Regions from separate parts of the Brotonthovivens ammoniilytica genome, predicted to be linked through region 2. Evidence: riboswitches for the same ligand, from Rfam matches in the RefSeq annotation. Region 2 holds a riboswitch; the other holds the start of a gene.
What was found. A riboswitch is a leader RNA that binds a small molecule or an ion and turns the genes downstream of it on or off. The one in region 2 is predicted to bind cobalamin.
Positions count from the first base shown of each region.

Region 1: another riboswitch for cobalamin. It lies ahead of cbiD (cobalt-precorrin-5B (C(1))-methyltransferase CbiD); the one in region 2 lies ahead of OCV88_RS09740 (bacterial Ig-like domain-containing protein).

Region 1 covers NZ_JAOQJQ010000006.1:141,366-148,838, reverse strand. Annotated here, with positions in the region: gene OCV88_RS13680 (FAD-dependent oxidoreductase) at 94-1,527, shown strand; gene OCV88_RS13675 (tocopherol cyclase family protein) at 1,520-2,377, shown strand; gene OCV88_RS13670 (NAD(P)H-dependent flavin oxidoreductase) at 2,492-3,550, shown strand; adenosylcobalamin-variant (AdoCbl-variant) riboswitch at 3,663-3,734, shown strand; gene cbiD (cobalt-precorrin-5B (C(1))-methyltransferase CbiD) at 3,827-4,999, shown strand; gene cobI (precorrin-2 C(20)-methyltransferase) at 4,996-5,682, shown strand; gene cobM (precorrin-4 C(11)-methyltransferase) at 5,679-6,437, shown strand; gene OCV88_RS13650 (cobalt-precorrin 5A hydrolase) at 6,483-7,473, shown strand, end outside.
Region 2 covers NZ_JAOQJQ010000003.1:379,266-386,738, forward strand. Annotated here, with positions in the region: gene OCV88_RS09725 (PucR family transcriptional regulator) at 1-1,020, opposite strand, end outside; gene OCV88_RS09730 (fucose isomerase) at 1,238-2,770, shown strand; gene OCV88_RS09735 (hypothetical protein) at 2,774-3,217, shown strand; cobalamin riboswitch at 3,639-3,830, shown strand; gene OCV88_RS09740 (bacterial Ig-like domain-containing protein) at 4,056-7,473, shown strand, end outside.

The DNA.
Region 1 (7,473 bases), on a different contig from region 2:
TTTTAATGGCTGATGTGTATATTATTCCTGTTTGCCGGGATATTAACACAGATTACGGGCAGAATATGTAAAAAAAGTTGATGGAGGAAAACAATGGAATCAGTATGGTCTAAGACTTGCAGTATCAGTAAGAGGGAGTCATTAAAGAGAGATATACAAACAGAAATAGCGGTAATTGGCGCGGGGATGGCCGGGATTCTTACGGCTTATTATCTTCAAAAAGCAGGGAAAAAGGTTGTTGTACTGGAAGCAGCCCGTATTGCCAGCGGACAGACCAGAAACACAACTGCGAAAATTACATCTTTGCACGGCATGATTTACCGGGAACTGACAGACAGTCTGGGAGAGGAACGGGCCAGATTATACGGGCAGGCAAATGAAGAGGCTGTTGCTGAGTACAAACGTCTCATTGAGGAGCAGAAGATAAGCTGTGATTTTGAAGAACAGGATGCCTATATATATTCTGAAAGCAGGAAAGATATGGAGCAGGAGGCTTTGGCGGCAGAGAATCTGGGGCTTCCAGCTCAGCTGATAACAGATTTGAAACTTCCGGTGCCATTTCAGGCGGCAGTGCGATTTTCACATCAGGCACAGTTTCATCCTCTGAAATTTATAAAGGAGATTTCAGAGTCTCTTACCATTTATGAAAACTCCATGGCAAAAGAGGTAGAAGATCATGTAGTTAAAACGGATGAGGGCTCTGTGAGAGCTGACCAGATTATATTCGCATGCCACTTTCCATTTATAAATTTTCCTGGAATGTATTTTGCAAAAATGCATCAGGAGCGTTCTTATGTTATTGCGCTTGAACAGGCGGGCCATATAAACGGGATGGCCATTGGCCAGGGAGAACATCCATATTCTTTTCGTAATTATAAACAACTGTTATTTGTGGGAGGTGAAAACCACCGGACCGGAGAAAATACAGAGGGCGGCCGGTATCATGCTTTGAAGATGAGGGCAAAGGAATGGTTTCCTGAAAGCAGGGAGGCGGCCTGCTGGTCTGCCCAGGATTGTATGACAGGGGATCATGTTCCCTATATCGGTCAGTATGCGGCAGGGAAACCGGACTGGTATGTAGCCACCGGGTTTGGAAAATGGGGGATGACACATTCTATGGTATCTGCACTGCTTTTAAGGGATTTGATACTTGGAAAGGAGAATCCCTATGCAGAAGTTTTTGATCCGGGCCGTTTTTCCATGGAAAATATTCCGGAAATGGCCGGTGAAGGCGGACAGGCTGTGAAAGGACTGGTAAGAAGGATTTTTCAGATTCCGGATGAGACTGTAAAAGAGCTTGAGGCAGACCACGGAGGAATTGTAGAGCTGGACGGAGAAAAGGCCGGTGTATACAAAGACAAAGAAGGAAATGTTTACGCGGTGGATATCCGGTGTCCTCATATGGGATGTCAGCTGGAGTGGAATCCCGATGAAAAAAGCTGGGATTGTCCGTGTCATGGTTCTAGGTTTGACTATCAGGGGAATTTAATATCAAATCCGGCACAGGAGGGAATTGCACATGAATAATTATTTCAGCGGATGGTATTTTAAGTGTCAGGCAGGACAGGATACCATTGCAGTAATACCGGCCTTTCATATAACAAATGGAAAGCGAAGCTGTTCTATACAGCTGATAACAGATGACGGCGCATGGAATGTTCCTTTTTTTGAGCGGGAGCTTCGGGGAAGCAGAACAGATCTTCCCATGGCAATTGGTGATAATCTTTTTCTGGAAAAGGGAATCCGGCTGAATATTCATACGGAGGAACTGGATGCTGTAGGCAGACTCCGGTTTGGAGAGCTTTCTCCTATTCGCTATGATATTATGGGGCCTTTTTGTATGGTGCCCTTTATGGAGTGCAGACACCGTGTGCGCAGTATGAATCATGTGGTAAATGGAAAGCTTAAAATAAACGGGAAAAGTTATCAGTTTGAAAATGGCAGCGGTTATATTGAAGGAGACTGCGGCCGGTCTTTTCCAAAAGAATATGCCTGGACACAGTGTACCTTCCGGGAAGGCTCACTAATGCTGTCTGTTGCAAAGATTCCTATGGGGCCTTTTGGATTTACAGGAATTATCAGTGTGATTCACTGGCGGGGAATGGAGTATCGGCTGGCAACGTATCTGGGAGCAAAAGTGGAGAAAATCGGCTGGGGAACCATAGTAATCCGCCAGGGGAAATACACACTGACGGCGAGACTTGTGGAGAAAAAGTCGCATCCGCTGTATGCGCCAAAGGGCGGCGCCATGACACGGGTGATTCATGAAAGCGCATCCTGTCATGCATTTTACCGGTTTCAGGAGGAGGACAGGACGCTTTTCGCCTTTGGTTCTGATCAGGCGGCTTTTGAATATGAGTATCAGGATAAAGTATAGTATTTATTGACATAGAAAATCTTCTTTCGTATAATCTATTCATAAAAACACTTATAGATTTGGAAAGGCTGTCCATCCATAAGGGCAGCCTTTCGTAATGAGGAGAAACGGTGAATGAGTCAATATAAAGAAGTAGTGATTGGGAAGAAGTCTTTAAAATATCCTGTAGTACAAGGAGGGATGGGGATTGGAGTATCTCTTGGAACCCTTGCAGGGAATGTGGCAAAAGAAGGTGGTGCGGGGACCATATCAGCTGCCCAGATAGGATTTCGGGAACCGGATTTTTATACAAATGCGGAAGCTGCGAACTTAAGAGCTATTGAAAAAGAGATTCAGACTGCAAGAAAAATTGCTCCCACAGGAGTAATCGGCATTAATATTATGACTGTTACAAAGGAGTATGAAGCACAGGTTAGAAAGGCAGCGGAATGCGGCGTGGACTTTATTGTTTCGGGAGCGGGACTGCCGGTAAAGCTTCCGGAATATGTGAAGGATTTTGATGTGGCGATTATCCCTGTAGTATCTTCTTTAAGATCAGCCCAGGTATTGATAAAGATGTGGCAGAAGCGTTACCAGAGGCTGCCGGATGCAGTGGTGATCGAGGGGCCTAAAGCAGGAGGCCATCTGGGATTTCTGCCGGAGCAGCTTGAGGATATCAGCGATGAAGAATTTGAAGCAGAAGAGTGCAGAATTATACAGTATATAAGAGAGCTTGGAGAGGCTAATCAGATATATATCCCGGTGATTGTGGGGGGAGGCGTGAATACTGCTTCTGATTTAAAGCATCATCTGGAGCTTGGGGCAGATGCCATTCAGGCAGCTACAAAATTTGTGACTACTAAGGAGTGCGATGCACATCCGTTATATAAAGAAGCATACATAAACTGTCAGAAAGAGGATATCTGTATTATTAAAAGCCCGGTAGGGATGCCGGGACGTGCAATTTTCAATCATTTTCTGGACCAGGTTAAAAAAGGGCTTCGCCCCGTACAGAGATGCTATCGCTGTATGGGAGCCTGTAATCCGGCAAAAGCGCCTTACTGTATTACAGAAGCGCTGATTCATGCCGTGAAAGGGGAGCTGGAGGAAGGCTTGATTTTCTGCGGGGCAGATGCCTTTCAGGCAGCCAAGATTACAACAGTAAAGCAGGTTATGGAAGAACTGACACAATAAATTAGGCGGCTGCGCCAATATTTTGCATTTTTGGTACTTTTTTTGGCTTTTTTGTAATAAGAAACCAGCTTCGTTGACACCAAATTGCAATTAAATTATAATGAAAAACAGAGTGTAAAAGCAGGGAAATGGGTGAAATTCCCATACAAGTCCGTTACTGTAAAAGTCAGATACCGTGTTACATTTTGTTGACATTTTGCGGCAACCGAAGTGTCATATAATCGGGAAAAGAAAACCGTTGTCGGAAGACAGCGGTTTTTTTTGGGGGATTTATATATGAAGCATAAGACCGGAATTGAAGAGTATTTCATTTTAAAAGACGGAAAAAAACTCCGGTATGGGTATACTACCGGTACCTGTGCAGCAGCTGCTGCCAAGGCGGCGGCAAAGATGCTGCTTTCCGGGGAGACAGTGGAAGAGGCGGCGATACAGACCCCCAAGGGAATTTTGCTGAGACTATTGATTGAGGATATTCAGCAAAGGCCCGGGAGAGTCAGCTGCGCAGTAAGAAAAGATGGCGGGGATGATCCGGATGTTACGGATGGAATCCTTATTTATGCACAGGTCTCACTGACGGAAGAATCGGAAGGTATTTCGTTAGACGGCGGGATTGGAGTTGGCAGAGTAACAAAGGCGGGGCTTTCGCAAAAAATCGGGGAAGCGGCTATCAATCCGGTGCCGGGAAAGATGATTTTAAATGAAGTCCGGCAGATCTGCCGGGAATATAATTATCAAAAGGGGTTGAATATTATAATTTCTGTGCCAGAGGGAGAACAGATTGCGAAACGGACGTTTAATCCGAGGCTTGGCATTACCGGAGGGATTTCCATTCTGGGGACAAGCGGGATTGTAGTTCCTATGAGCGAGGATGCTCTCATTGCCAGTATCCGGCTGGAGATGAAGATGCTGGCAGAGGCAGGTGCTCAGTATCTTGTCATCACACCGGGAAATTACGGACAGGTGTTTTCACAGCAGGAGATGGATATTGATCTGACTTTTTCCATGAAGTGCAGCAATTATCTGGGAGAAACGCTGGATATGGCGGCGGAGCTGGGAATACAGGGAATTTTATTTATCGCCCATATTGGGAAATTTGTAAAAGTATCCGGCGGTATTATGAATACACATTCCCGAAATGCAGACTGCCGGGCAGAGCTGCTGGCAGCCCAGGCTTTCCGGGCAGGGGCCCAAGGGAAAGTGATACAGAATATTCTGGATTCGGTTACCACAGAAGAAGCTGTGCAGATCTTAAAGGCAGCCGGGTGTCTAAAAGAGACAATGGAAATCACGGCGGAAAAGATTCAATTTTATATGGACCACAGAACCAGAGGAGATATAAAGACCGCAGCCATTATTTTCTCCAATGTGGAGGGACGGCTTGCAGATACAAAAAATGTGCTGGAGTTATTACAGTGTATAGAACAACAGCGAAAGGAACACAGAAAATGAGAGGAAAATTAACAGGAATCGGTGTAGGACCAGGGGACCCAAAGCTGCTGACCATCAAAGCCCTTGAGGCGGTCAGAGACAGTGATGTAGTAGCTGTTCCGGGAGAGGAACCAAAAGATTCCGTGGCATATCAGATTGTAGAGCAGATTTATCCGGAGCTGGCCGGTAAAGTGCTGCTGCCGGTAAGTATGCCCATGACAAAGGATCCGGTAAAGCTGGAGGAAAATCATGAGAGGGGAGCAAATGCTGTCAGAGCGTTTTTGGATGAAGGAAAACAGGTGGTGTTTTTAACTCTTGGGGACCCGTCGGTATATTCTACCTATCTGTATATCCATAAAAAGGTGCAGGCGGCAGGATATGAAACAGAAATTATCAGCGGGATTACATCCTTTTGCGCGGCTGCGGCCCGGTTAAATATCGGCCTTGTGGAAAAAGCGCAGCAGCTTCATGTGATACCGGCTTCTTATCAGATAGAGGAGGCCCTTAAACTTCCGGGAACTAAGGTTTTGATGAAAGCCGGAAAAAAGATAGAGCAGGTAAAAAAAGTGCTGCAGCAGCAGGATGCACAAGTGGTGATGATTGAAAACTGCGGGATGCCGGGAGAAAAGGTTTATTACGGTGCGGATGCGATTCCAGAGGATGCAGGCTATTATTCATTGATTATTGTAAAGGAGAAATCATGATACATTTTGTGGGAGCAGGTTCCGGGGCGCCGGACCTGATTACAGTCAGAGGAAAAAAATATCTGGAGGAAGCAGATATTATTATCTATGCAGGTTCATTAGTAAATCCGCAGCTGCTTGAGTACGCAAAGCCGGGAGCAGAAATTTATAACAGCGCGAAAATGACGCTGGAAGAAGTGCTGGAGGTAATGATAACTGCGGAACAGAATCAGAAGATGACAGTTCGCCTTCACACCGGGGATCCAAGTCTTTACGGAGCTATCCGGGAACAGATGGATGTACTGGATGAAAAACAGATTGCATACGATTACTGTCCGGGGGTGAGCTCTTTTTGCGGAGCGGCATCGGCTCTGAATCTGGAGTATACGCTGCCTGACGTATCTCAGAGTGTTATCATTACAAGAATGGCCGGAAGAACCCCTGTACCGGCGAAGGAAAGTATTGAGAGCTTTGCCGCTCATCAGGCTACTATGGTTGTATTTTTAAGTACCGGTATGCTGGAGGAGCTAAGCAGACGTCTGATAGAAGGCGGATATCAGCCGGATACGCCAGCAGCCATTGTTTATAAAGCAACCTGGGAGGATGAGAAAACCTTTGTGTGTACCGTGGATACACTGGCAAAAACAGCGGCGGAGCACAATATTACAAAGACTGCGCTGATGATTATCGGTGATGTGGTGGCCCATACCCGTTATGACCGTTCAAAACTGTATGATCCCGGATTTACCACAGAGTTTCGGGAAGCATCTGAGTAAATCGGCCGGGGAAGGCCGGATGTCATATAAAGGAGGGATAAGCCTGTGAAAGCTTCTGTAATTTGTTTTACGCCAGGAGGGCTGGCCGTAGCAAAAGATGTGGTAAACAGCTTAGAAGAGAAGGGATATGAAGCTGTTCTTTCTGTGAAGAGCCGTTATATGACAGACTGTGAAGATGCCTCTGTGCAGATTTTAAATGGTACGCTGGCAGATTGGACAGAGCAGGCTTTTGAAACCTCGGAGCTGATTGTGTTTACAGGAGCCTGCGGAATTGCGGTGCGGGCCATTGCTCCATTTGTAAAAAGCAAGCGGTATGATCCGGCGGTGCTGGTAGTGGACGAAGGAAAACAGTTTGTAATCTCTTTATTATCCGGACATCTGGGAGGAGCCAATGAGGCAGCTTGGGAGCTGGCAAAAAATCTGGGAGCTGTTCCGGTAATTACAACTGCAACGGATGTAAAAGAGCGGTTTGCAGTAGATGTGTTCGCAAAACAGAATCATCTTTGGATCTCGGATATGAGCCTGGCGAAAGAGGTATCGGCCAGACTGCTGAGAGACGAAGACATTTTTGTGACAGCAGACGAAGAAGCACAGCGGCATTTGGAAGGGATAAAATTTCCCCGGGGTCTGAATTATTTAAAATGGGACGAACAGGCAGCTGCTGAATACGCAAAAAAAGAATCTTTGTGGATTCACCTGGGTGTTCAAAAGCGCAGAGAACTGCCGGATGCCACGCTGTACCTGGTACCAAAGCAGACGATTCTTGGGATCGGCTGCAGGAAAGGTACCACTCTTTACGCCATCGAAGAGATGATTGAAGAGTGGTTAAATACCTGGGGGATATTTAAAGAGTCTGTTTGTGCAGCGGTTTCCATTGATCTGAAAAAAGAAGAGCCGGGGCTGGCAGAGTTTACCTGCAGGCAGCAGATTCCCTTTTGGTGTTACAGCGCTGATGAATTAAAAGGCGTATCGGGGGATTTTCAGTCCTCTCCTTTTGTAGAATCTGTTACCGGAGTGGATAATGTCTGTGAGCGCA
Region 2 (7,473 bases):
AAATATCAGCCGTTTTACAAAGTCTTCCGGTTTTATCAGATCACAATTTAATAAAACTACTATTCTTTTCTGATATGGGATTGCATAAACTCCGGAAGAATCATCAGAGAGCATTCGGCTTAAATGGGCATCAAAGTGGAACTGTTCTGACAGAGCGGTAATCACATAAATCTGTTTTTGGCAGTTTTCTTTCCAGCCAAATAAGGTCAGCCGGTGTAAAAGAGGAGCCAGTGCATTTTCATTTCCGTCCAGTGAACGGGCGAAAAAAGAAACAAAGTGATAAGAAGAATCTTCCGAGATATTTGACTGTATCCAGCTGGCTGCATGGGCGGCAAACAGCTCCAGCAGATGCGGCAGATGATCGGGGGGACATTCTTCATCAAGAAGCACAATCAGTGTGGCCATGCGCTCATCATCTAAAAAAATATGTCTGCAGCAGGAAGGATGGGGAAAAAAGTCTGCCGGAAGAAGAAAAACAGATTTTTTATAAAAGGAATCCTGATGAGCCTGATTAAACTGCATCAGAATATCGGCAGGAGCACTTTGGAGGCCGTCATTGTTTTTCCAGATGTCTTCAAATGGCATTTGTGCGGCAGAAGATGACTGAGCAATTAAATATTGTGAGGAGTCCACAATAATAATGGGACGGTGCAGCATGGCTTCACCAAGATTCAGAAGCTGGGAGAGCGTACAGCCGCTCTGAATGTTTTGTGCGCAGGTTTCTGACCAGCGGCTGTAATTAGCAAAGGTTTTTAAAATATCATTGAATACGGCAGTGATATTGTCTGTGTTTAAAAAAAGATAATCAGAATCGTTTTTGCAGACAACGAGATTCGAACCGTCCTGGAAAAAGGCGTCAGAAGTGCCTGCATATAAAATATGAGATTCTGTATTTTGCGGGATATGGGCATCTGCGTTATACAAACGCAGTTCTTCTATGGGAATGGAAGTCCTGGCGCATTGAATTCTGGGAGAATAGTGTGCCAGCGCATGTTTGAGGATAAAAAGACTAAGCTTCATAATTGCTCCCTTCTTGAAAAATATAAATTTTTAATGACAGAATTATTATAGCTGAGCTGTAAAAAGAAAACAAGAAAATGTGCAGAGTGAACAGCACATAATTTAATTATTAAAAAATACTGTTTTTGATGTACATGGAAATGTGAAAAATGCACAGTTATAATGATTATATTAAAATATGATCTGAGAGATCAGTACATATCAGGAGGAGGATACGATGATTCGTAAATGTATGGATGTAAAATTGAATGTGAAGCCGGTGTTTGTAATGTTTGCGCATAAATATTATTATGAGGGACCCTGCCGTATGACTGGTGGAGATTCTCTGCAGCCGGGGTTTGATTCTATTGTGAACGGTGCGATTTTTCAGGGGACTATGGAAGGAATTAAGCATGTAATGCCGGAATGCGTTCATATTATGGAACCGGTATTTCTGGAAACAAGCTGTGACTGGGAGGTGAAAGAAGAATATTTTGAAACTCTGCTGAAAGATCAGCATGAAGTGGATGTATATCTGGCGGCAGGAGCCTTTGGAGCGGATACCGTATTTAACGAGTTTGCACAAAAATGCGGAAAACCTTTTGCAATACAGCCGGATATCTGGGGGCCTGCCAGAGCAGGCGGACTGTACAATCTGGGGGTAGATGTTATCTGCGAAATGACCTGGGAGGATCTGGTGCGGCATTTTATCGTTCTGCGGGCGAAAAAAGCCATTGCAAAGGCGAATCTTTTGCTGGTGGCAAGGTTTAACCATGACCTGCCTGTGGCCGGTGCCACAGACAGCTTTGTGAATCTTAAGGCCGTAACAGATCTGATGGGGGTTCATTTTCGGACCGTAAATGCACATGAATTAATTGATCAGATGAAACCGCTGACACCGGAAGGAAATTACACAACACCGGGGCGGATTACACCGAATATTACAAAAGAAGAGATTGGAGAGCTGGAAATACTGGCAGATGAGCTTTTGTCAGGAGCGGAAAATACAGCAATTGAAAAAGAAAAGCTAATGAAGTCTCTGATCGCCTATAAAGTAGTTCAGAAAAATATGGACCTGTACGATTGCAGCGGAGCTGTAATTCCATGTCCGGATATCTGTTCCACAAGAAGATTTAATGAGGAGCAGTTTACCTTCTGTCTGGCACACTCTTTAAATCTGGAGCAGGGCATTGCCTCGGCCTGTGAGTATGATGTGGCTTCCGCTGTAACCATGCTGGCTGAAATGAGTGTGTCCGGCAGGGCTCCGTATATGGGAAATACACTTCCTATCGTTTCTACAGACGGTCGGGGATTAAATATGCAGATTTTAAAAATGATTTCGCCGGAGGATGTAAAAGAGGTGGAAGGGCTGGACAATCTGTATGTTGTATATCATTCCACTCCCCACAGAAAATTGAAAGGGATTCATGAACCGGATGGAACATATGCACTGCGCCATTTTGCCTATGATCAGAAATTCGGTGCAGTTATGCGCCATAATTTTGACGAGGATAAGGGACAGGTAATTACTTTTGCAAAATTCAGCGGAGATTTAAAGAGGCTGTTGATTGGAAAGGGGACTATTATCAAAACGGTAGGCTATGATTTGGATAACTGCAACGGCGGTTTTATTTTCCAGGTGGAAGATCAGAAAAAGGTATATAAAGAACAGTGCCGTGCAGGCTTACATATGCCATTAATTTTCGGGGATTATTCAGAGGAATTAAAAATGCTGGCAGAAAGCTATGGTATGGAAGCAGTTATGGTATAAAGCATGAGAAAGGATATTAAGGAGCGGATATTAAAGCAGAATATCCGGGCTTTAGAACAGGCACAGCAGGTGGTGCAGACACCGGAACTTTCTGAGACGTCAGTCAAAGAATGCGTGCATTTATATATTTGTTTTAAACTTTATCTGGAACCGGAGGAATGCCGGGGAATGATGCTGTTTCAAATGGCGGTAAAAAGCATTGAGCAGTCCATAGCTATGAAACTGCCTCTTGTGCGGGAGGGAGAGACGGCAGTTACATGCGGCGCTGCATCCAGTGAAGCTATGAAGATTGCGCTTTTGCTGACTGCTCTGCAGAAAGATTTCCGGGTCAGACTGGACTCTAAAAAACTGGGATTTGCAAGAGATACGGAGACAGTGGGCTGTATGGTATGGGATGCGCGAAAGAAAGGGAGAAGGACAGATGGTACCGTAAAATCTTTACAATAAAAGGTATTTTCTTTGCATGTTTTATATTTTGATTTCATTTTAGCAGAAATGGGAATTGCAGGTATTGGAATTCTTGTGCTGACACAAAGAAAAAAGAATGCAAAATAACATAAAAAGGATTTACAAAAGATGACATAGGGAATCGGATTGTTGATTTGTGGCAGCCGTCTTAACTTTTCAGAAGGTTAGGGCGGCTGCTTTTTATGTAAAAAAGTCCTGTGATTGGTTAGAATAAAATTGCTTAAAATAAATTTGTAAAATTTTTGTATATTCAGGGTTTTATTTGTAGTTTTTATATGGATTTCTGTAAAAAACACAAAAACTTTGACTTGTAAGTTGTGAAATATTATAATAAAAATCAATAATTTACGTCCTGAAATCAAAAAATCATTGAAAATCAGGAAGATAAGAGGAATTACTAAGAAAATAAGTTGTTATATGTTCTGCTTCATGAAAGCAGCTAAGAGGGAATCAGGTAGAAGGCCTGAGCGGTCCCGCCACTGTAGATGATAAGTTTTGCTCGCGGCTTTAGGCCGGCCACTGGGAAACCGGGAAGGAGAGCTAAAACGTTTGAGTCATAAGCCAGGAGACCTGCATATAACATATGACATGCTGGCGGAGAATCAAAATTGTCATAAATAAGAGAGAACGATGATAGAAACAGAAAAAACGGACTGTGGTATTTTGCCATGGTCTTTTTTTGTTTTTAAATACTTCAAAAATATGCTGTTACAGAGGATAACAAAGAAAATGCGATAGAAATTTGAGGGAGGAAATTTAAAAATATACCCGGCATTGCCGGTTGATGATAGATAGAAATAACATGAAAGGAGAAATCATGAAAAAGAGAACAGTAAAAAGAAAAATGTGGAAACACAAAATTGCCGCTGTCATATTGTCATTGGCAATGGTTATCCCAAGTACTGTATGGGCTGCTCCGGAAAACAGCAGCAAGTCTGCTGATATCACAGTGTATTTTACAACAGAAAAAATCACACTTGGACAGGGGCTGATTCAGGAACCGGTAAAGGTGGTTGTGCCCAAGGACAGTTCGGTTGCAGATGTAACCCAGGAGGTTCTTGGTGATGAGAAAACAGATGTAAAAACCGACAGTTTGCAGGGTGATTATTATCTTCGGTATGTAAAGGATGGCGGTGAGCCGGAAGGATGGGATAAAAGCAAGATCCCCGCTAAAATCATGGCTGCCCTTAATAATTCAAGCGAAAGTGATCCGGCCGGACAGACATCATATACCGGCTTGAGAAATAGCAAAGAATGGCTGGGAGAATTTGATTATAGCGGACAGTCCGGGTGGATGTTTACAAAAAATAACCAGGGAATAGAAAAAGGAGCAGATCAGATCAAGGTATCAGATGGTGATGTAGTCCGACTTCAGTTTTCAGTGTATGGCTATGGCGCGGATATTATGGACCAGTCAGACTGGGGAGCTGCGTCACTGGCAGATTATGCCAATAAGGATGAATTAATAAAGGAACTGGCAGACTGTACAGATAAGACATCCGATACTTTTAAAGCGGCTTTGGCTGTTTTAAATGACTGGGATGCAGCTCAGAGTGAAGTAGACAAAGCCGCAGAAAGTCTGACCAGTCCACAGGCAGATAAAAGCAGTTTAAAAGGGCTTCAGTTTGCTCTTGACAGTGAGGGAAAACAGCTTTTAGAGTTTACCCCGTCTTTTGCGTCTGATGTATTTAATTATACAGTGACACTGCCGGATTATATTACAAATATTTATGTGAATCCTTCCAGCGCTATAGCGGAAGATACACTGAACTCCTGGCCGGTGGCAGGCGGAAGCGTAAGGACAATGAAAAGCGATAACTGGAATCAGTTTTCTGCTTCTCAGGATATGTATATTCGAATCGTACCGGCAGCAGGCGGTGATGAAGTAAGCTATATGATTAGCTATAAGAAGGCAGCCAGCCTGAAATCTTTGACAGTAGATGATACAATGAAACCTGTCTTTGACAAGGAAGTAAAAGAATACAGGGCTTATATTCCTGCGGATTCTAAAACAGTATCTGTGACAGCGGAAGGGTATCGCTCTTCTTACAGTATTGAAGCCGGCGGCATCAAAGGTGACAGCGGCGAGGCGATTGAGGTTCCGGTAACATGGGATGCTAATGGAGAAATGAAGGTTCCTGTAAAAGCAGTGAGCAAAGATATGGATTCCATTGAATATACATTGACATTAACAAAAGAACCCCAGGAGAATGAACCGACAATTGTACTTCAGCCAAAGGCTGGACAAATATATGTTGATACAGATACAGAGCTTGACCCTATAAAGGTGCGGGCATCCGGAAACGGTGAAATTTCTTATCAGTGGTATGAGAATGACAAAAACAGCACAGAAGGCGGTAAAAAAATTGAAGGTGCAGCAGAAGCATCTTATACTCCGGTTCTCAGCGGAAAACAGGTTGAAAAGTCAGAGAATCATTACTATTATTGCGTGGTCAGCAATACAGTCGGCGGAAAGACATATACACAGAATTCAGAAGTTGTATATATAACGGTAAAACCGGATCCCACACCTTATAACATAAAGATAGCTCCGGTGGATGGAAGTGCAGTTCCGGCAGACGGTTATAAGTATAATGTAGGAGATGAGACCAAGGAGTTAAAAGTTACTTTTGATACAAGAGCAGAGGGCACCAAAGATACACTGGATATTGATTATGTATGGTCAACAGGTACAGAGGCCGGAAGCCCGTCGGGTGGTACTTATGGATCCGAGACTTATACATATAAGGCATCGGTAAACAGCAGAAGATATGTCAGTGTAAAACTGTATATTACACAGGATGGAAGGCGGTTTGGAGATAGTTACAGTAATGAGATCCTGTATACTGTTTCAGCAGAAGCGGATGATATTCAGGTTCCTGCTTTTGCATCTGAGTTTGCAGATAAAGAATATCTGACAGGTGCGGCAACAATACCATTTTCTTCCGCGATCCGCTATGGGTCCACACATCAGAATTCCACACAGACCTACCAGTGGTTCGAAAGTACAGATGGTGTGAAGTTTACACCTGTTGGAGAGGCTGAGACCTATAAAAGTACAGCTGTAAGCTATAAGCCGGAGAGCTCAGATGTTCCGGCGGTTAAATATTATAAATGTGTTGCCACAAATACGGTAAACAGTTTTAATGGAAAGACCTATGCCATAACCGGTGAATCTACAGTTGCTAAAGTTTCCTTTAAGACATTAGATCAGATGGTAGATGAAGAACTCTGGGACGGTAAAGGAACAGAAACGGATCCATATCAGCTGAATGATCTTGATGATCTGAAATTGATACAGACAATTGTCAATGAAAAGGGAATTGATCTTTCCGGAAGTCATTTTAAAATGATGAAAGATATTACGATTCCAGCTGACTGGGAACCAATAGGAACCGGAACTACAACAGGAAGCGGAAAAAATCTGAAGCCGTTTGCAGGTATTTTCGATGGAAATAACTGCACGTTAACAGTTGAAAAAGGCGGACAGACATTATTTGGTTATGTTCGCGGCGCCGTTATTAAAAATCTGAATATTTATGGTGAGCAGATTGAAGGTTACGGTGTAATTGCGAAATATTATGTAGATTACGGCCCGTCAGGAAATTACAGTGACTGGCTTGCTTCCGGCGGAGTAACTGCGACCATAGACCGGGTAACGCTGAAAGCTGGAACAAAAACATTAAAGGCAGGATTTTATGGCGGATATGCATCAGCCGCAAATATTGTAAATATCAGTAATTCTACCATAGAAAAAGGTGTTGTAATTGGATATGACAAAGAGCAGGTAAAAATAGGCTCTTTTACAGGAAATAACACGGGAACAATTAATAACTGCCACAGTTATGCAGAAGTTTATGGTAAAAATTATGTAGGCGGTATTGCTGGAGCAAAAGGTGAAGCAATGGGAACCAGCCGGGTTCTAAACAGTTCTTTCCAGGGTAAGATAGAGGCAAGCGGAAATTATGTGGGAGGAATCTATGGCTCCGGTTATACTTCCAGTTCTGCGCCGAATACCCCGTGTGTCAGCATAGAAAACTGTTTTGTATCAGCTGATATTACCGGCGCCACCTATGTTGGAGGTATTCTTGGCGGAGAACCTGTATCAAAACAGTGCTGGGCAAATGGAATCGGATATATCCGCAATAATCATTTTTACGGAACACTGAAAGGTGATGTAACCGGCGGTATTATCGGTTTTATGAAATCTCTGGACCGCTATAATATTATTTCCA